Regions from separate parts of the Peribacillus sp. NPDC096622 genome, predicted to be linked through region 2. Evidence: riboswitches for the same ligand, from Rfam matches in the RefSeq annotation. Region 2 holds a riboswitch; each other region holds the start of a gene.
The links. A riboswitch is a leader RNA that binds a small molecule or an ion and turns the genes downstream of it on or off. The one in region 2 is predicted to bind S-adenosylmethionine.
Positions count from the first base shown of each region.

Region 1: it holds a riboswitch for S-adenosylmethionine, as region 2 does, so the genes downstream of both, ACIQYG_RS13195 (sugar ABC transporter substrate-binding protein) here and mtnK (S-methyl-5-thioribose kinase) in region 2, are expected to answer to the same signal.
Region 3: it holds a riboswitch for S-adenosylmethionine, as region 2 does, so the genes downstream of both, metK (methionine adenosyltransferase) here and mtnK (S-methyl-5-thioribose kinase) in region 2, are expected to answer to the same signal.
Region 4: it holds a riboswitch for S-adenosylmethionine, as region 2 does, so the genes downstream of both, ACIQYG_RS05450 (O-acetylhomoserine aminocarboxypropyltransferase/cysteine synthase family protein) here and mtnK (S-methyl-5-thioribose kinase) in region 2, are expected to answer to the same signal.

Region 1 is NZ_JBIWES010000006.1:98,236-103,157, reverse strand. It holds gene ACIQYG_RS13205 (ABC transporter permease) at 1-334, opposite strand, end outside; gene ACIQYG_RS13200 (sugar ABC transporter ATP-binding protein) at 336-1,838, opposite strand; gene ACIQYG_RS13195 (sugar ABC transporter substrate-binding protein) at 1,895-3,007, opposite strand; SAM riboswitch class I at 3,123-3,228, opposite strand; gene ACIQYG_RS13190 (GTPase domain-containing protein) at 3,323-4,922, opposite strand, start outside.
Region 2 is NZ_JBIWES010000004.1:383,528-388,449, forward strand. It holds gene ACIQYG_RS10725 (pyridoxal phosphate-dependent aminotransferase) at 1-899, opposite strand, end outside; gene ACIQYG_RS10730 (carbon-nitrogen family hydrolase) at 999-1,781, shown strand; SAM riboswitch class I at 1,853-2,006, shown strand; gene mtnK (S-methyl-5-thioribose kinase) at 2,085-3,287, shown strand; gene mtnA (S-methyl-5-thioribose-1-phosphate isomerase) at 3,302-4,348, shown strand; gene ACIQYG_RS10745 (LCP family protein) at 4,502-4,922, opposite strand, start outside.
Region 3 is NZ_JBIWES010000010.1:164,828-169,749, reverse strand. It holds gene pckA (phosphoenolpyruvate carboxykinase (ATP)) at 1-1,253, opposite strand, end outside; SAM riboswitch class I at 1,683-1,845, shown strand; gene metK (methionine adenosyltransferase) at 2,010-3,203, shown strand; gene ACIQYG_RS18185 (gamma carbonic anhydrase) at 3,389-3,907, opposite strand; gene ACIQYG_RS18180 (alpha/beta hydrolase) at 4,118-4,921, shown strand.
Region 4 is NZ_JBIWES010000002.1:433,600-438,521, reverse strand. It holds gene ACIQYG_RS05460 (methionine ABC transporter permease) at 1-72, opposite strand, end outside; gene ACIQYG_RS05455 (methionine ABC transporter ATP-binding protein) at 65-1,099, opposite strand; SAM riboswitch class I at 1,253-1,365, opposite strand; gene ACIQYG_RS05450 (O-acetylhomoserine aminocarboxypropyltransferase/cysteine synthase family protein) at 1,483-2,793, opposite strand; SAM riboswitch class I at 2,894-3,000, opposite strand; gene ACIQYG_RS05445 (thioredoxin family protein) at 3,150-3,458, opposite strand; gene ACIQYG_RS05440 (toprim domain-containing protein) at 3,462-3,827, opposite strand; gene gcvH (glycine cleavage system protein GcvH) at 3,922-4,302, opposite strand; gene ACIQYG_RS05430 (arsenate reductase family protein) at 4,398-4,754, opposite strand; gene ACIQYG_RS05425 (acyl-CoA dehydrogenase family protein) at 4,896-4,922, opposite strand, start outside.

The DNA.
Region 1 (4,922 bases), on a different contig from region 2:
TTGCAGCTAATATGGCGATAAATGTATCCTGGGAAAACCAGACAAACATTGATATGACGATGGCATTGGCCAATGATGCTACGGAGCCGACGGAAAGGTCGAAGCCATCCACGGTCAGTGATATCGTAATGCCGATCGCAATGATGGTCACGATTGAAATGGAACGCAGGATGTTTATCAGATTAGAAGTCTGAATGAAAGATGGATTGGACACGGCGAAAATCCCAATCAGAATGATAATCGTCAATATTGTGCCGTATTTATAGAAAAAGTCGAATAGTTCCACCTTTTTCTTCGCTTTCGCTGTCTGTGTAACAGGAATGGGTATGCTCATCCTATTTACCTCCTGTTGAATAGAATAGTAGTTCTTCTTCATTCGTTTTGCTTGTTTCTAATTCGATGACAGTGCTCCCGTCATATAACACATATGTCCGGTTGGTAATGCCAATGATTTCGGAAAGCTCGGATGATGCATAAATGATCGCTTTTCCATTCCTTGCAAGCTTTGCAATCAATTCGAATATATCCTTCTTGGCTCCAACATCGACCCCTTTCGTTGGTTCATCGAATATGTATACATCCGCATCTGCCATAAGCCACTTTCCAATGGCAACTTTTTGCTGGTTACCACCGGAAAGGTTTTCGACCTTCACTTCTCCTGAAGGAGTTTTAATGCCGAGACTTGCGATCATTTCCTTCGCCTTTTCCTTTTCCGCCTTACGATCCACGAAACTGAATGTTTTGCAGAATTTGCCGAGACTGGCTGCAGTCAAGTTGGCCGAGACTGATTCCTTTACAAGGACCCCTTCTTTCCTGCGTTCTTCAGGTACGAGTGCCAGCCCGCTTTTTACAGCTTCATACGGTGATTTCAAAGAAAGCTTTCGACCATTCAGGATGACTTCACCGGCTGTGATGGACGCATGACCGAAAAGGGTTTTACACAGCTCCGTTTTCCCAGCCCCGACCAACCCTGCCAAGCCGATTATCTCACCTGCTTTAATATTCAGACTGACATTCTTGACTTTCTCGGCATCTGACAAACCGTTCACTTCCAGAATTACGTCTCCAATTAAAGCTTTCACTTCAGGAAACTGTTCATCCATGGTTTTCCCGAGCATGTTCTCTACCACTTCGGTACGGGTTATGTCCTCGCTTTTTCGACAAGTGACACGCTTCCCATTCCTCATGATTGTAATTTCCTCACAGATATTAAAAATCTCAGGCAGACGATGTGAAATGAAAACGATCGCCACGCCTTTTTGCTTTAATTCATTTACAATTCGAAAAAGTTCTGTCGTCTCCGTATGACTTAACGGCGCAGTTGGCTCGTCGAGAATCAGGAATTTGCATTCTGTCGAAACGGCTCTTGCTATCAGGACCATCTGTTTTTCAGCCAAGGTAAGGTCTCTAACCAGCTTTTTCGAAGGGACACGAATTTTCATACCTTCAAGAATAGAAGTGGCTTTGTTGTGCAGCTCTTTCCATTGGACCCTCTGTTTTTTCCCCATGTTTTGGACCATATCATTCAACATTACATTTTCCCCAACTGTTAAATATGGGATGAGCGCGGTATCCACTTCCTGATAAACAATTTGAATACCTTGTTCCTGAGCAGCTTTTGGCGAGCGAATATCCTGCTTCATCCCATCAATAAAAATGTCACCTGAATAATGAACATGGGCTCCCGATAAAACTTTCATTAACGTCGATTTCCCTGCTCCGTTTGCACCGACCAATGCATGGGCTGTCCCTGATTGTACTGAAAAATCAACTTCACTCAGCGCCTTCACTCCCGGAAATTCAATCGAAATCTTCTTCATCTCTAGTTGAGTGCCCATGTCCATTCCCCCTTATAGAACAGACACTCCCTTCACCGGAAAGAGAGTGTCTCTTTTTATTTTTTGTAATGATCTTTCAAAATCTTCATCCAATCTTCTTCAAATTCCGTGGATACACCCCAACCATCGACAATATCAGACAGGTTTGCCATGTTTACGGCTTCTTTTGAAGCTTGGATTTGCTTTTGTGAAATAAGTGAAGCCTCCAAATCATATGTTTGCGGCGTTTCTTCGCCCGCTAATTTTTTAGCTAATATCCTCATATTCACTGCACCGATCAACTTGGGATCGACTGCTGCCGTGTAGGACCATGAGCTATCAGCCGATTGGATTTCCTGGAGATCTGCATTCGAAACATCAATTCCATATATCTTCACTTCATCGCGGCCCGCTTCTTTAATCGCACGGGCTGCACCGATAGCAAAGGCATCCCATGTTGCAAAAATGGCATCCAATTTACCTTTAGGGTATTTATTCAGCATTGCGGCCACAGCATTTTGTGTCTGGACCGAAGTATCAGCAGATGCCACTCCGAATCTTTCGACTTCTTTAATCCCAGGATTTTCTTTTAATTTTTCCTGATAGACTGCATTTCTTCTTACCATCGGAGGAAAACCGTCCACCCAAAGATAGGCAATTGCAGCTTCACCTTTCTGTTCCTTTATCAGGTTATCAAAAGCCAGTGTTGCCAACGCTTCATCATCTTGTGAAGTTAACGTCACGCCCTCTATTTTAGATAGATCGCTTATTGAATCGAATGTGACAACGCTTTTACCTGCATCAACCAACTTTTGAACGTCATTTACAGTTGCGGCATCATCACCATGTGAAATGATATAGCCGTCATAATCTTCCTCCAAAGCCTGCGCTATCGCATCATGGAATTTAGCCGTGTCACCATTGGCCGTGTACGTATCCACTTGAAACCCCAGCGCTTCTCCTTCTTCTTTCGCCCCCGCCAAGTATTGGGCAGTATGATCATCACCGCCAATTTTACGGATCACTTTGATCTTGGCTCCATCACCGTCAGCAAATCTTTCCGGGACATTTTCAAATGATACTTTTTCTTCTTTCTTCGATTCTGTGGAACTCTGCCCTGTAGAGCAACCCGTTAAAAGCAAAGCCGAAGCGATGGCAGAAATGAATACCCCTTTAATAGACCTTCTCATCTTGTTTCCCTCCATGTTTTCTTATTAGTCTTATCAGTTAAGTCGGTGTAAATTCCAAAATAAAAACCTCTCTAATATAGAGAGGTTTAATCGGCTGTTTTGCAGACTTGTCCCTCTCTTATCTGTCAAAACATTTCTGTTTTGCAGGATTTAGCACCAATTCCTAATGGAACGGTTGCTGGGCATCTTAGGGCCAGTCCCTCCGCCACTCTTGATAAGAGATATATTGTGTTACGTTTTCGTAATTATCACTTTATAGGGATATAGTCGTAAAGTCAATAGATTTTTGAATATTTGAAATCTTTCCTGTTATTTTTATTTTCTTTGAAGCTGGGCTAGACGCTTTTTCTCGATTTTTTCAAGCCTCTCCAACTGCCTTAATTTCACTTCGAACAAAGTGATCGGATCACGGTAAACTTCCGGATTTTCTTTCATATGCTCCAATGCAGCCTGGTAGTCTTTTATTTCAGTCTGTGTCTGCTCTATCGTTTTTTGAAGTACGGCAAATGAACTGCGATAGAAAAGTGAGATGTCCCGATCCAATGATTTTTCAAACAATCCAAATTGGGTGAGGAAACGTTCCGTAATCATTTCGGCAACATCCAAGTAATCTTCACTTTCCAGGTATTTCTTATAACGATTGTACATATTGGCTTTATTTTGCGGTATCGCCCCAAACAGCTTCCCTGCTCCTTTAAGCAGCAATTGTGATGGAGTCCTGCGCAAAAGGATATTAACGTTGTCGATGCGGATACTGCTTGTCATCCGGTCGGCATCACGGCGCCAGTCATCCAATACCCTGAAGTCACCTGCCAGAGTTATCCGTTCTTCTTTGTATAGTTCATTGAAACCGGCACTCATCTCATCCATAAACTGCTGGCTTTGAGAGAACTCCAGTTGGGAACTGGCAATCCAGTCTTGAAGAGAACGGTAATATTGAGGCATGATCTTGTCAGATATGAAGGTTTGAATCCGCTCATTCATTTCCTCGTTTAACTGTACATGGACCTGACTGAAATCACTGCTTTCCGTTAATGATTTCGAGCAATCCCTCAGTAATTCAGGAATTTTTGAATAAAGCTGATTTTTCACTTCGTCCTTAAGCGAACGATACGACCGTATGATATTTTCACTTTTTTCTTTTTCCAGATCAGCCAGTTGATTGACCGCTCCATTCAGTTTGACTTCCATCTGTTCATTCCAAGAGATGGAATGCTCACATTTCCGCTCATTGGCTGCCCGTTTTTCTAATAGATATGATAAAGTTTTACGAATGAATGCCAGGATTTTTTCAGATCTTCTTTCCTTCCAATTATCATCTTGATAATTCGATTGAAGGAAGGCTGAAAGGTCCTTCAATTGCTGCCTGCTGTCATAATGTTTGGAGAAAGCGAATACTTTCGCATTCGGGAAATATGCATTCACTTTATCCCATGTTTCGTCTTCCATCCGGACTGCGACCTGATCACTATATATCGTATCCATTTTATTTAATAGGAAATGAATCGGCAGTTTCGGAGCCATCATTTGAATTTCCAATAACAGATCCCGTTCGCTGCCGGTGAAAGGCGCCCGGGCGTCAAGAACGAACATCAGGCCATCACTGCCATGTAAATAACCTTGGAAATCGGATTCCACGCTTTTTTCCCCATTGAAACCCGGTGTATCCAATAATCGCAGCTGATTATTTCTTAAATAGTCACTGATGATCGTCACATCGACAATAGTCCCGCGCTGACGGCGTGTTTCATCCAGATCAGTTAGCTCCTCGACAACTTTGCTATCTGTATCGGTAATTTCAAGGATTTCCAAGTCATCCCCGTCTTTGACACTGACTAGGGACGAATGATCTTCAGCGGCAATGCTCTCGCCAACGATTGACTGAATAAAGGATGTCTTGCCATTCCCTGCACTT
Region 2 (4,922 bases):
TACATCTTCACTAACTGCTCTACACTGCTCTGTGAATCAAGTAAAGCGCTTGCCGCAGCTTCCTGTATCGCCGGGAAGAGACTCACATAAAGATGGTCTTGTAATAGTTCAAGAGCTTCTATTACACTTTTATTGCCCACTGCGAAGCCGACTCTCCACCCTGCCATATTGTATGTTTTCGATAGAGTGTATATTTCAACTCCTACATCCTTCGCTCCCTCCGCCTGGAGAAAGCTTTTCGGTTTTTTTCCGTCGAATCCTATTGCCCCATAGGCGAAATCATGGACCACACAAATTGAATGTTCTTTTGCAAAGGAGACGGTTTCATCAAAGAAACTTTCAGTGGCAGAAGCGCCTGTGGGATTATTCGGATAATTCAAGAACATCATTTTGGCTTTATCAAGAACTTCTTTATGTATGTCATCGTATTTCGGAAGAAAATCATTTTCTTCTGTCAAGGGCATCAGTTCGGTCTTTGCCTGGGCTAAAACAACACCGGAAAGATAATCCGGATAGCCGGGATCTGGAACAAGGATCGTATCACCTGGATTCAATAAACACTGCGGCAGTTCGACAAGACCCGCCTTTCCCCCGAAGAGAATCGCCACTTCACTATTCGGATCCAGCTTGACACCGTATTCTCGTTCATAAAAGACGGCAGCAGCCTCTTTTAAATATTGATGTCCCCGGAATGGCGAATATTTATGATTAGTCGTTTTTTCAGCTGCAGACTGCAAACTTTTGACGATATGTTCCGGCGTCGGCTGATCAGGGTTTCCCTGGCCTAAATTAATGACATCATGTCCTTGCTCCGTGATCGCATTGACTTTTGCGACTAGTGAAGCAAAAAACTGCTTGGGCAGGTCCTGAAGCAGTCCGGATTTTTCGAATTGCACCATTTATACACCTTCTCTGAAATTTCTTGAAATTCTAGTCACAAATGATATATGTTTATCGTAGTCTTGTAAAGCATTTTTTACATGTGGGGGTTTTAAACGATGAAGTGGAAAATAGCTTGTATTCAAATGGATATAGCCTTCGGTCAACCAGATATCAATTTTCAGGTTGCAGAACAATGGATGGAAAAAGCAGCTCGGTCCGAACCCGATATCGTCATATTACCAGAGCTTTGGACAACCGGATACGATTTGACCAGGCTGAATGAGATTGCAGATCAAGAGGCAGAAAAAACGATTGAATTTCTTAAAACACAGGCACAGAAACACCGGATTCACATCATCGGCGGTTCCATTGCGAAAAAAACAAGCAAGGGAATCTATAACACCATGCTCATCATCGATAAATATGGAAAGCTCATTAAAGAATATGATAAGCTTCACTTATTTCAATTAATGGATGAACATCATTTCCTGCAGCCAGGTGAAAAAGATGGTTTATTTACTCTTGATGAAAAAATATGTGCCGGGTTCGTTTGTTATGACATTCGTTTCCCTGAATGGCAGCGAGCCCATACCGTTCAAGGCGCGGAAGTTCTATTCGTTACGGCTGAATGGCCAAAGCCGAGACTCGATCACTGGAGAGCCTTATTGATAAGCCGTGCTATCGAGAACCAAGCCTATGTTGTAGCCGTTAATCGTACAGGTTCGGATATCAATAATATATTTGCGGGTCATTCCTTGATTATTGATCCATGGGGGAATATCGTAAGTGAAGCCGGAGAAGGAGACGAACTCTTGACAGGCACCTTGGACTTCAACAAAGTTACGGAAGCACGCAACAAAATACCTGTATTCGAAGATCGCCGTCCTGATTTTTATTAATTTACCCATTGACAAACTATTTAAAAAGTTGATATTATTTTCCCGAAGATTAAAATTTCAGAAAACATTTACTCTTATCAAGAGCAGGCTGAGGGATAAAGGCCCTATGAAGCCCAGCAACCGACTGTAATACCATTGTGAAATGGGGCGGATCCTCCGCCGGATTATTAAATCCACAGAGCACGGTGCTAATTCCACCAGAATTCATTTTCTGGAAGATAAGAGGTCCGAAGCCAAAACTTCTGCCTCTTTCTATATGAAAGAGGCTTTTTTATTCTTATTTTGAATCTGGAGGGGAAAAGAATGACTCAAAACCATTCAAATTTTAAGAGATTGACAAACGAAACAGCTATAACCCTTGCAAAAAAACTTGGGTTGGTCAATGCGGATGCAAGTTTGAAATGTAATGAAATCGGCGATGGAAACTTAAATTATGTTTTTCATATTACAGACACGGTCACAAACAAAGGACTAATAATCAAACAAGCGGTCCCTTATGCCAAGGTACTTGGTGAAAGCTGGCCGCTGACACTGAAAAGGGCAGCCATTGAAGCGAATGCGCTGATTCATTTCAGAAGTTATTGCCCCGAATTCGTACCGCAAGTCTATTATTCGGATGAACAGCTTGCCATCACAGTAATGGAGGATTTATCGTACTTGAAAATCGTTAGAACAGGATTGATCGATGGCGATTCATATCCATTGCTTTCACAGCATATTGGTGAGTATGTTGCGAAGACGGCATTTTATACATCCGATTATCATTTAGAACCCTCTGCGAAAAAGGAGGTGGCCCGACATTTCACGAATCCCGAACTCTGTAAAATCACTGAGGTCTTTATTTTCACGGATCCATTTTTTGAGGAACTCCCGGGAGATTTCGAGGTGGAATTGACAGATGCCGCCCAAAAAATATGGAATGATCAAGAAGTGATACTTGAGGTCGCCAAACTGAAACAAAGCTTTGAAACCGAGCAGGAAGCCTTGCTTCATGGAGATTTACATACTGGAAGTATATTTGCAAGTGAAACCGAAACAAAGGTTATTGATCCGGAATTCGCTTTTTATGGGCCAGTTGGTTTTGACCTTGGTCAATACACCGCCAACCTTCTCTTTCAGGCAGTAACACGCAATGGCGCCGGAAAGGAAGAGATTTTCACGCTCCTTTATGAATTTTGGAATGCCTTTGAAGAAACTTACACCGAATTATGGGAAGGCCAAAATAAAAGCCCATTTCGCCATGTGAAAGGTTATCTGCCTTATTTACTGACAAAATTCAAAAAAGATGCATTCGGTTTTGCAGGCTGCGAACTGATTCGGCGAACCATTGGCCTTTCCCATGTAGCCGATTTAAACGTCATTGAAGATAAAGAAACAAGGATCGCTGCCAAAACGGCAACATTGGAAATTGGTTCTTTTTTAATTAAAAAACGGGAGGAATTGGATGTTCCAACTATAATTGAAGCGTTGAAGCAACGTACACTGCCATCTTACTCAACCATTTAAAAGGAGACCTGCACATGACTACACTAGCACCCTTACCATATTCGGTACAATGGGATGATACCCATATTACATTATTAAATCAACAAGCCCTTCCTTCCATAACTGAATTTATTGAACTTCATTCTGTTGATGATGTATATGACAGCATTTTGACATTAAAAGTTCGCGGTGCCCCAGCAATTGGACTGACGGCAGCATTTGGTGTTGCACTTGGCGCCAAAATGGAAACAACCGCTGAATTAGGGGAATTCAAGAAAAACGTAACGAGGCATATTGAAAAACTCGCATCTTCCCGGCCAACTGCAGTCAACCTTTTTTGGGCGTTAAGGAGGATGGAGAACACCTTGCAGGCTGCGCAAAGCATTTCAACTGCCAAGGAAGCACTTGTATCGGAGGCTAAAGCCATCTTTGCTGAAGATGAAGAAATGTGCAGGAAAATCGGGGAACATGGTTTATCCCTATTCACTAGAGGAGATTCCATTCTAACGCATTGCAATGCTGGGGGAATCGCCACAGCTCGGTATGGCACAGCCTTGGCTCCCTTCCACCTGGCTAAAGAAAGGGACTTTCCGCTAAAAGTGTATGCATGTGAAACCAGGCCTGTCCTGCAAGGGGCGCGTTTGACGGCTTGGGAATTGATGCAAGCGGGGGTTGATGTCACCTTAATTTCTGATAATATGGCTGCCCATACAATTCACCAGAAACGAATAAATGGAATTATCGTCGGGGCCGACAGGATTGCGGCCAATGGAGATACAGCAAATAAAATCGGGACATTGGGATTGGCCATATTAGCCAAGCACTTTGGTATCCCCTTTTATGTAGCCGCACCATCAAGCACATTCGACCTTTCTATCGAATCCGGCACATCCATCCCGATCGAAGAGCGGAATGAAGCTGAAATCACCTTCATTCAAGGTATAAGGATCGCTCCGGAAAACGTGAAGACTTTCAATCCAGCCTTTGATGTTACACCGAATCACCTAATTACAAGCATCATTACCGAAAACGGAATCATAACACCTGATTTCTTCAAAAACATTCCGCATTTTGTTAATTGATCCAGGTTCCTTTATTGGTGATAAAAAACGAGAAGGATTTCGTATCCCTCTCGTTTCTTAAAGGTGATCGATAATGATTATTCTTGCGAGGTCTATAATACAATAATTAAATCCGAACACTTTCGATAATAAAATGGACTTCCAAAATTCTCATTATTTTGCAAAGAACTCCTGAAGTGCTTTTTTATTTTTAGTGTAGTCCATTTCCAAAACGGCTCCGGACTGGGGATATATTTCATCTTTAAAGCTTCCTTCCACTGGAACCCTTAAGGTTTCGACGGTGTCCGGGGTATGGAAGACGGCTTTTGGACCCATTTCCATTATTGTTTTCAGACCAATATCTGTATCCAAGTACGAGAGCCCTTGTTCTATGATACCAGGAAGGGCTGCCATCCCTTCGAAGGATGTGATTTGATTTATAAACGCTGTTTTTAATTGAACCATAACTTCTTGTTGACGCTCTACCCTTCCAAAATCACTTTCATCGTCATGTCTAAAACGGACATATTTCAATAATTCCTCACCGTGTAGAATATTTTTACCGACGCTTGCTTGGATGCTCATATCATCAATG
Region 3 (4,922 bases), on a different contig from region 2:
TTGTGCTCGTCAATTTTATCACCAAGCATCTCGGCATAACGTGTAGCTGGAAGCGGTAAGAATGGTGAGCCGAAGCAAGTGGAGAATGTAGCTTCCGGTGAAGTTACGCCTCTTTCAGTACCAGCCAATTTACTAGTGTATCCGCTTAGGAAGTGGAACATTGCCTGTTCTTTGGAAAGCTTGCTGATTGGAGGCAGAACGCCTGAAGCATCAGCTGTTAAGAAAATGATTGTATTTGGGTGTCCTGCAATACTTGGGTTCACGATGTTATCGATCGCTTGCATTTGGTAAGCGGCACGAGTGTTTTCAGTCAATGAACTGTCATCATAGTTCGCTTCACGCGTATCCGGATCAACAACAACATTTTCCAATACAGCACCAAAACGGATCGCATCGAAAATTTGTGGTTCTTTTTCACGTGAAAGGTTGATCGTTTTCGCATAGCAGCCGCCTTCGATGTTGAATACGCCGTTAGAAGACCAGCCATGCTCGTCATCACCAATCAGTTTACGGCTAGTGTCTGCTGATAAAGTTGTTTTGCCTGTACCGGACAGTCCGAAGAATAAAGCGACGTCCCCTTCACGTCCTACGTTAGCAGAGCAATGCATTGGAAGGATTCCAGCCTCTGGAAGTAAGTAGTTCATGATCGAGAAGATCGATTTTTTCATTTCTCCTGCATATTCCGTTCCGCCGATCAAAATGGTACGGCGTTCAAATGAAACGATGATGAAAGTTTCGGATGTAGTTCCGTCCACTTCTGGGTCCGCTTTGAAGTTAGGTGCAGAAAGGATCGTGAATTCAGCTTCGTGACCTCTCAGTTCCTCTTCGTTTGGACGGATGAACAAAGTATGGGCGAAAAGGTTATGCCAAGCATATTCATTAACAACACGGATGGGAAGACGTGATGTTTCGTCTGCACCAGCGAAACCTTTAAAAACAAAAATCTCTTCTTTTGCTTTTAGGTAGTCAACTACTTTATTATATAGTTTATTGAACACATCTTCGGAAATCGGCTGGTTCACGGGACCCCAATCGATTTTATCTTTAACTGATGCTTCTTCCACGATAAACTTATCTTTAGGTGAACGACCAGTATATTTGCCAGTTTCAGCTTTAACCGCGCCGGTTGATGTTAAAACGCCTTCATTTCTGCTTAGTACTTTTTCGACCAATTGAGGAACTGATAGTTGAGTTTGCACATTGTTTCCTGTTAATAATTGGTGTAACTCATTAGAAACATCTACAGAATTCATATATGAGGTACCTTCCTTTGTTTGAGTTTTTAGATTACAATTAGTATAACACATTCATTTAATTAGTCTATACTATTTCTTTTAATTTGTGATTATTTTCAGCTGGCCGCATTAATCATTTTAATCCGGTAGGAACCGAGTCAGGATTATCGCATATACTTTCATGAAGAAAAATTTATTTAAATAGGAAGTAAGTAAGCAATATATGTCTAATGGGAAAGTCAGGATGTCATTCCTTTTCGATGCTCAATACTTTATTATTAATGGCAATTTACAACATTTCTATTCGTATTTTGCATTGTAAACCCCGTTAGGACGTTGTATCAACATGATTTTTCAAATGAACGCCATTCTGGGTGGAAATGTTCTTTTTAGAAAAGCATTGACAAATTCCAGCCAGATACGATAATATCTTAAATTGTACGGATTCTCTTATCCCGAGTTGGTGGAGGGACAGGCCCTTTGAAACCCAGCAACCTGCCATATTGAACTTGACTCCAAGACCGATCGCCGAAAATAAAGCGAAGGTCTTCAAGGAATAGTGGTGATGGTGCTAACCTGAGCAAGGTAAAAAACCCTTGAACGATAAGAGTGAAAGGATAGAAGACAGAATTTTAAACCTTTCCTCATTTGCCAGGGAAGGTTTTTGTGTTTTTTATAAGTAATTCTGTGTCTATAGTCGAAACTAATGAGGGAAACGAGTTCCGTAAAAAATCAGGCTTATGCCTACAACATACTAACTTCCAAGGAGGAAATATGATGTCAAAGAAACGTCTATTTACTTCTGAATCTGTTACAGAGGGCCATCCGGACAAAATTTGTGATCAGATTTCAGATTCCATTTTAGATGCTATCCTAGCTAAGGATGCAAATGCACGTGTTGCGTGTGAAACTAGTGTAACTACAGGTCTTGTGCTTGTTGCTGGTGAAATTACAACTTCAGCTTACGTGGACATTCCGCGTATCGTTCGTGATACGGTTAAAGGAATTGGCTACACACGTGCGAAATACGGTTTCGATGCTGAAACTTGTGCCGTGTTGAGTTCCATCGATGAGCAGTCTGCCGATATCGCAGCTGGTGTCGATAAAGCATTGGAAGCTCGTGAAGGAAACATGTCAGAGGAAGAAATCGATGCAATCGGTGCAGGGGACCAAGGTCTAATGTTCGGATTTGCTTGTAATGAAACAGAAGAGCTTATGCCGCTTCCGATTTCATTGGCGCATAAACTTTCATTCCGCTTGTCTCAAGTTCGTAAAGATGAAACTCTTGCTTACCTACGCCCTGATGGTAAAACACAGGTAACTGTGGAATATGATGAGAATAACCGTCCTGTACGTGTAGATACGATCGTCATCTCTACACAGCATGATGCAGAAATTACGCTTGAACAAATTCAAGCCGATCTAAAAGAACATGTGATCAAAGCTGTTGTTCCAGCCGAGTTGATCGATGCAGATACTAAGTATTTCATCAACCCGACTGGCCGTTTCGTAATTGGCGGACCTCAAGGGGATGCTGGTCTTACTGGACGTAAAATCATCGTTGATACTTACGGCGGATACGCTCGTCACGGCGGCGGTGCATTCTCTGGTAAGGATGCTACTAAAGTTGACCGTTCTGCTGCATACGCTGCTCGTTACGTTGCGAAAAACATCGTGGCAGCCGGCCTTGCCGACAAAGCGGAAGTTCAATTGGCATACGCGATTGGTGTGGCAGAGCCTGTATCGATCTCCATTGATACGTTCGGAACTGGTACAGTTAGCGAAGAAGTCCTTGTTGACCTAGTTCGCGCTAACTTCGACCTTCGTCCAGCTGGTATCATCAAAATGCTTGACCTTCGTCGCCCAATCTACAAACAAACGGCTGCCTACGGACACTTCGGCCGTACAGATGTCGATCTTCCATGGGAACGCACGGACAAAGCAGAAACATTAAAAGCACAAGCGTAATTCATATAAAAAAGGTGTCCCGCAATTAGCGGGGCACCTTTTTTTATGGATTAATTTTGCCGTCTATCGGGAATAATTCAAGAAATCCCAAAGAAATTCAACTTAAGGGCCATACTCGTGAGTTAGAACAGTTTACTCGAGAGTTAGGAGCGAATACTCGTAACTTTCAGTCAATTACTCGTGCATTACTTTATTCGTTCCTCCGTTTTATAGTATTGCCCTTTTTCGGCGTATTCGCGTACGATGCGCTCCATATCCTGACGATCTTCTTCGTTGATTTCGCGGATGACTTTAGCTGGACGTCCGAATGCCAACATGTTCGGTGGAATGACTTTACCTTGGGGAACGAGACTGCCGGCACCGATGAAAGCCCCTTCGCCGATTTCGGCTTCATCAAGTACGATCGATCCCATGCCGATTAAAGCTCCTTTGCGGATTTTACAGCTATGTAAAATGACCTGATGGCCAATGGTTACTTCATCCTCGATGATCAATGGATTATTGGGGCTTTGGTGCAGGACGCTGTTATCCTGTATACTGACTTTTTTTCCGATGATGGTTGGGGATACATCACCGCGAATGACGGAATTGAACCAGATTGATGTTTCGTCGCCGATTTTGACATCACCTGTGACGACAGCATTTTCAGCGATATAAGCGCTTTCAGCAATTTCAGGTTCTTTGCCTTTATACGGATAAATAATCATTTTCAATCATTTCCTTTCCGAAGTGAATGTTTTTATGTATTATTTTAATATACCGTATGCAAATACACTTGGCTATTTATAATAGCAATGTACAACTTGTTAGATTTCTTTTTTGTCGAAAATCATGAATATGGTTATAATTTATATATATTATTTCAACTATCATGGATCGTACACAACAAGTGAAAAGTGAAAGGGGGATTTCGAATGTGGAAATGGGAGACAGAAGGAGACGCAAAGGGCGTCATTGTCATCGTTCATGGGGCAATGGAACATCACGGACGTTATAAGTGGGTAACACAAATGTGGCTTTCAGCTGGATACCATGTCGTCATGGGCGACCTTCCTGGGCAGGGGATGACTACTCGCGCCTACAGGGGACATATCGATTCCTTTGATGAGTATTTGGACGAAGTGAAAAGCTGGATAGAAGAGGCTTACGAATATTCGTTGCCGGTCTTTTTACTTGGACACAGCATGGGCGGTTTGATTTCGATACGCCTTCTTCAGGAAGAGGAATGGGACATTGCAGGGGTGATTCTTTCTTCTCCTTGCTTGGGCCTCGTGACGAAGCCGCGGAAGTTCCTTACAACGCTCTCGCATGGATTGAACATCGTTATGCCTAAGTTCAGGGTACATTCCGGATTGACCCCTGAAATGGCGACGAGAAGTGCGGAAATTCGTGAATCCGATAGAAACGATACATTATATATCACAAAGGTTTCAGTTCGCTGGTATCGCGAGCTTGCACAGGCTATGAAGGATGCTTTTGAAGAGATTCCTGAATTTCAGGATGTGCCGCTTTTGGTCATGCAGGGCGGAGATGACCGAATCGTCAACAAGAAGGCGGTTCGTGAGTGGTTTAATTATAACATGGCCAGTGAAAAGCAATATAAGGAATGGCCGAAGCTTTATCATGAAATCTTCAATGAACCAGAGCGTGATGATGTATTTCAATATGCGCTGAGTTTTGTTGAAAACCGTTTAAAGATATTAGGGTATGTCGTTTGAT
Region 4 (4,922 bases), on a different contig from region 2:
CATGTAAAGCGTTTCCCTCGTAGCTTCAATAATGTCTTCCCAATCAACATTCGGCAATAATTCTTCAAGCATGAGTAATCACCTCCACGCCTACCTGCTGTGCTTTAATGAATTCGATTGCGCGGAGCATTTCATCCTCTTTGCCATCTAGATGGATAAACAATGTTCCATATGAACCGCTTCTTGTTTGGGATATCTTACCTTGAACGATATTGACATCCAACTCGAAGTTACGTACAAGCTTGGTGATCAATGGGCTTTCTGCATGATCGCCTACAAAGGTCAATTGAATCACTTTGCCTGCAGGATAGCGTTCGAGCAAATGGTCCATCGTTTCTTTCGTTTCTTCTGGTTCCGTTACCTGTTGCACGAAACGCTTCGTCATTTGTTCTTTAGGATTCTTGAAAACATCCAGGACAGGTCCCTGTTCAACAACTTGCCCGCTTTCCATCACGGCGACGCGATGGCAGATTTTACGAATCACATGCATTTCATGTGTTATCAAGACGATCGTCAATCCCAGGCGCTGATTGATGTCAACAAGCAATTCCAGTATGGAGTCGGTAGTCTGCGGATCCAAGGCAGAAGTCGCTTCATCACACAGCAGCACTTTAGGGTCATTTGCCAGAGCCCTGGCAATTCCCACCCTTTGCTTTTGCCCCCCGCTTAATTGTGAAGGATAGGCCTTTTCCCTGCCTTCCAGTCCGACTAACTTGATCAATTCGTTCACACGCTTGGTTCGTTCAGTTTTAGAAACTCCTGCAATTTCCAATGGGAAAGAAATATTTTCCTGAACGGTCCTTGACCATAATAGATTGAAATGTTGGAAAATCATGCTGATTTCTTGACGGGCCTTACGGAGCTGAGCCCCTTTAATTTTTGAAATTTCCTTCTCAGCCACCACAACGGATCCCTCTGTCGGTGTTTCCAATCCATTGAGCATTCTGATCAAAGTACTTTTCCCCGCTCCACTGTAACCGATGATACCGAAAATCTCGCCTTTATTTATTTCAACATTCACATTATTTACAGCCTTGATCGTCTCACTGTTTCCTTTTCCTGTTCGGAAAAGCTTACTGACTTTCGTCAATGTAATCATTAATCCTCACCTCTTTTATCCAATAAAACCTATGAACTTAGTTGATTTCTCTACATTATTAGTCTGTTTCTCATATCCTGCAAAGGTTTTCCCCATAAAAATAGAAAAAACCTTTCTGCATGAGCAGAAAGGCAGGTGAAGAAACAGGCCTTCCTCTCATCTTCCAAAGTGATTAAACTTTGTGTGAATTGGCACCTTTCCAAGGAAATCTCCTTGTCGGTTGCCGGGTTTCATCGGGCACATCCCTCCACCTCTCTTGATAAGAGCTAATATATAGAATATTTGTACAACATTAAGTTCTTTAGTATGGTGAAATTTTATCATAGATAAAAAAGGAGCGCAATGTATATTATTTCTAGTACAACAATGAACAGGAACTTTGCTTAAACCGTTTTGGAAGTCAAGGAGACGATATTCGTCGCCTTTTCAATTGCCTGCTCCAAATCTTCTATTAAATCCTCTACATTTTCAATCCCAATGGATAAACGGACTTGGTCGGCACGCACACCCGCTTTTGCAAGACCTGCCTCATTCAATTGTTGATGGGTCGTACTGGCTGGGTGGATGATCAAGCTCTTCGCATCCCCTACATTCGCCACATGGGACCATAATTCCACCGAATTGATAAGTTTTGCCCCAGCTTCGCGATTACCTTGTATCCCAAATGTGACGACAGATCCAGCTCCCTTTGGCAAATATTTATCCGCAAGGGCTTTATCGGGATGATCCTCATCACCGGGATGTGAAACCCAAGTCACGGCAGGATGGTTTTTTAAATATTTAATGACAGACTTGGTGTTTGATAGATGCTCTTTCATCCTAACATGGAGCGTTTCAAGTCCAAGCGTAAACTGGAATGCACTTTGGGCACTTAGCGCAGGGCCCAAATCACGGAGTAACTGGACTCGGGCTTTCGTTATGAATGCGGCAGGTCCAACTGCCTCGGCGTATACCAGATTGTCGTAACTTGGGTCAGGCTCCGTGAAGCCAGGGTAGTTTGGCGAGTTCCAATCGAATTTCCCTCCATCCACGATGACACCGCCTAGCGTCGTTCCATTTCCAAGAAGCCATTTTGTAGCGGAATGGATGACGATATCCGCTCCAAAATCAATTGGTCTGCAAAGATACGGTGTCGCGAAGGTATTATCAATGATTAAAGGTATGCCGGCTTCATGGGCGATTTTCGCTACCGCTTCAATATCAAGCACCCTCAAACTTGGATTTCCGATCGTTTCAGCAAAAATGGCTTTAGTTCTTGGCGTAATCGCCCTTTTAAAATTTTCAGGGTCATCTGGAGAAACGAATTTCACTTTTATCCCATATTTAGGAAGAGTATTTTCAAAAAGGTTATACGTACCGCCATATAAGGTAGAGGCTGAAACAATCTCATCCCCTGAAGCGGCAATATTCAGGATTGAAAGTGAGATGGCCGCCATTCCGCTTGCCGTTGCCAATCCGCCGATACCGCCTTCCAGTAAGGCCATTCTTTCCTCAAAAACGCTGACCGTGGGATTATGAAGCCGTGTATATATATAGCCATTCTCCTTTAGGCCAAATAATTTCGCTGCATGGTCGGTGTCTTTGAACAAGTATGCATTGCTTTGGTAGATAGGAACTGCACGGGCACCTGTTTCATCAGCTTGCAGACCGCCATGAACACTCAATGTTTCGAAACGCAACTTTTTCCCTGACATATTAATTCTCCTCTTTTTTATGGATTTAATTGGAATTATATGAAATCTGGCCTTTTATAAACAAAAAAACCACTTCAATAAGAAGAGGTTTCAAGAACACACCTCATCTACCAGAGCCAACACTCTGCTGGAATTAGCACCGTATATAAAATTTATACCGGTTGCCGGGCTTCGTCGGGCCAGTCCCTCCGCCACTCTTGATAAGAACTATTAAATTCTGCCGTTACTTTACTTAATTCAAAATATAGCATTTTAGAATAAATCAGTCAATGAATTGTTAGAATATTCTTTGTTTATTTTCAACTTGCATTCAAATGTACGCAACAAAGAAACCAACCACGGATCTGATTGGTTTCCTAGCTGATTTCCTTAAGCAATCCGTACAAATAAGGAACGGATTGAAAGGCATATATTTTTTTGTGCAGCTGTCCTTCTTTGAAAAGCAATAAGCAAGGAACACTTTCGATTTCATATGATTCGGCAATTGCTTGGACATAGTTCATATTCATTTTGCCTGCCTTCAATTCCGGGAAAAGCTCCAAGGCTATCGTCAGCATCTTGGATGCCACCTGACAGGTGCCGCATAAAGGCGTATATAAATATAAGCAAAAGGTTTCCCCACTTTCAACAGCAAGCTTACACTCTTCTTCTTTCCATTCCTGCATCAATTAGTCGTTCACCCTTTGACTTAAAAATTTCATTTTCACATTCATATTGGCAGATAGGAGCACAGTTGCGATATGATGTTCGGGTGAGCTTTCCACTTCTTTGTATATTTTATTGATATACAGGTGGTTCGCTTCCGGCATTTCCCTTCGGAACTGCTTCCGCAGCTTTTCTCCTGATTCATCTGCGTCAAAAAGGAGATAAACATCACGGTCCATCAATTCTTCCACTAATTCATCCAGCTTAGTTAATGATATGGTCCCATTCGTACATCTTATTTCCACATCTTCATTTAAAACGGAGGCAACTTTTCTTCTATCGGAACTGCCTTCTACTATGATCACTTTTTCGAATTCGCCCCACTCCATGTCATCACTCCATCTCACGAATTATGTGCGCAACTCACCCACTGTACAAAATGAAAAAGAGAGCAGGCCTTTTCAGTCCCCCCTCTCCTTCTTATTAACCGTTGATTAAACTCTCATACTCTTCAGCGCTCATCAAGTTTTCAATATCACTGCCATTAGATGGTTCAAGCACGACCATCCATGCCTTTTCATAAGGAGACTCATTTACATATTCAGGGTTGTCACTTAAATCTTCGTTTACTTCAACAACCTTGCCACTGATAGGTGCATAAAGCTCAGAAACGGTCTTAACGGATTCAACACTTCCAAATGGTTCGTTCGCTTTCAATTCATCGCCGATTTCCGGAAGCTCAACGAATACGATGTCCCCAAGCTCGGACTGTGCGAATGCCGTAATTCCAATGCGCACTGTTCCATCTTCCGTTTTGACCCATTCATGTTCTTTAGTGTAACGAAGTTCTTTTGGTGTTGTCATAATTAACCCTCCATATGTACATCTTATTTTATCTATTACATTATAAGGTAGATTGTTTGTTTAAGTAAGGAATTAACCAAATATTTTGTGAAATTTCAGTTCCAAACCTGTTCGAATTGCTCTTCTTTGAAACCTACCGTCACTTTGGTGCCATCCGTAACAATCGGCCTTTTCAGAAGCATGCCATCTGTGGACAATATATCAAGCATCTCTGCTTCAGAAGCTTCTTTCAGCTTATCCTTTAAGCCCAGCTCCCGATATTTTTGACCGCTAGTATTGAAAAACTTCTTCAACTCCAAATTGCTGTTTTTATATAGTTGTTCTATTTCAGTTCGCGAAGGGGGATTATCCGCTATATGGATCGCTTCATATTGCAGTTCATGATTATCCAGCCACTTCTTCGCATTACGGCATGTACCGCATTTTGGGTACCAATATAATGTTAAGCCCATCATTTCACCACCTATCAATAGAATACCCGTTTTTACCACGCAATACAACGAAATGTCTTTTGAATTTCCAATCCGATTTCATCAATTGAAATAAAGGGAATGCCATTGCGGGCATTCCCTTTACGGATTCTGACTCATTGCTTAAAGAGCATACTTTTCCGCTTCGAT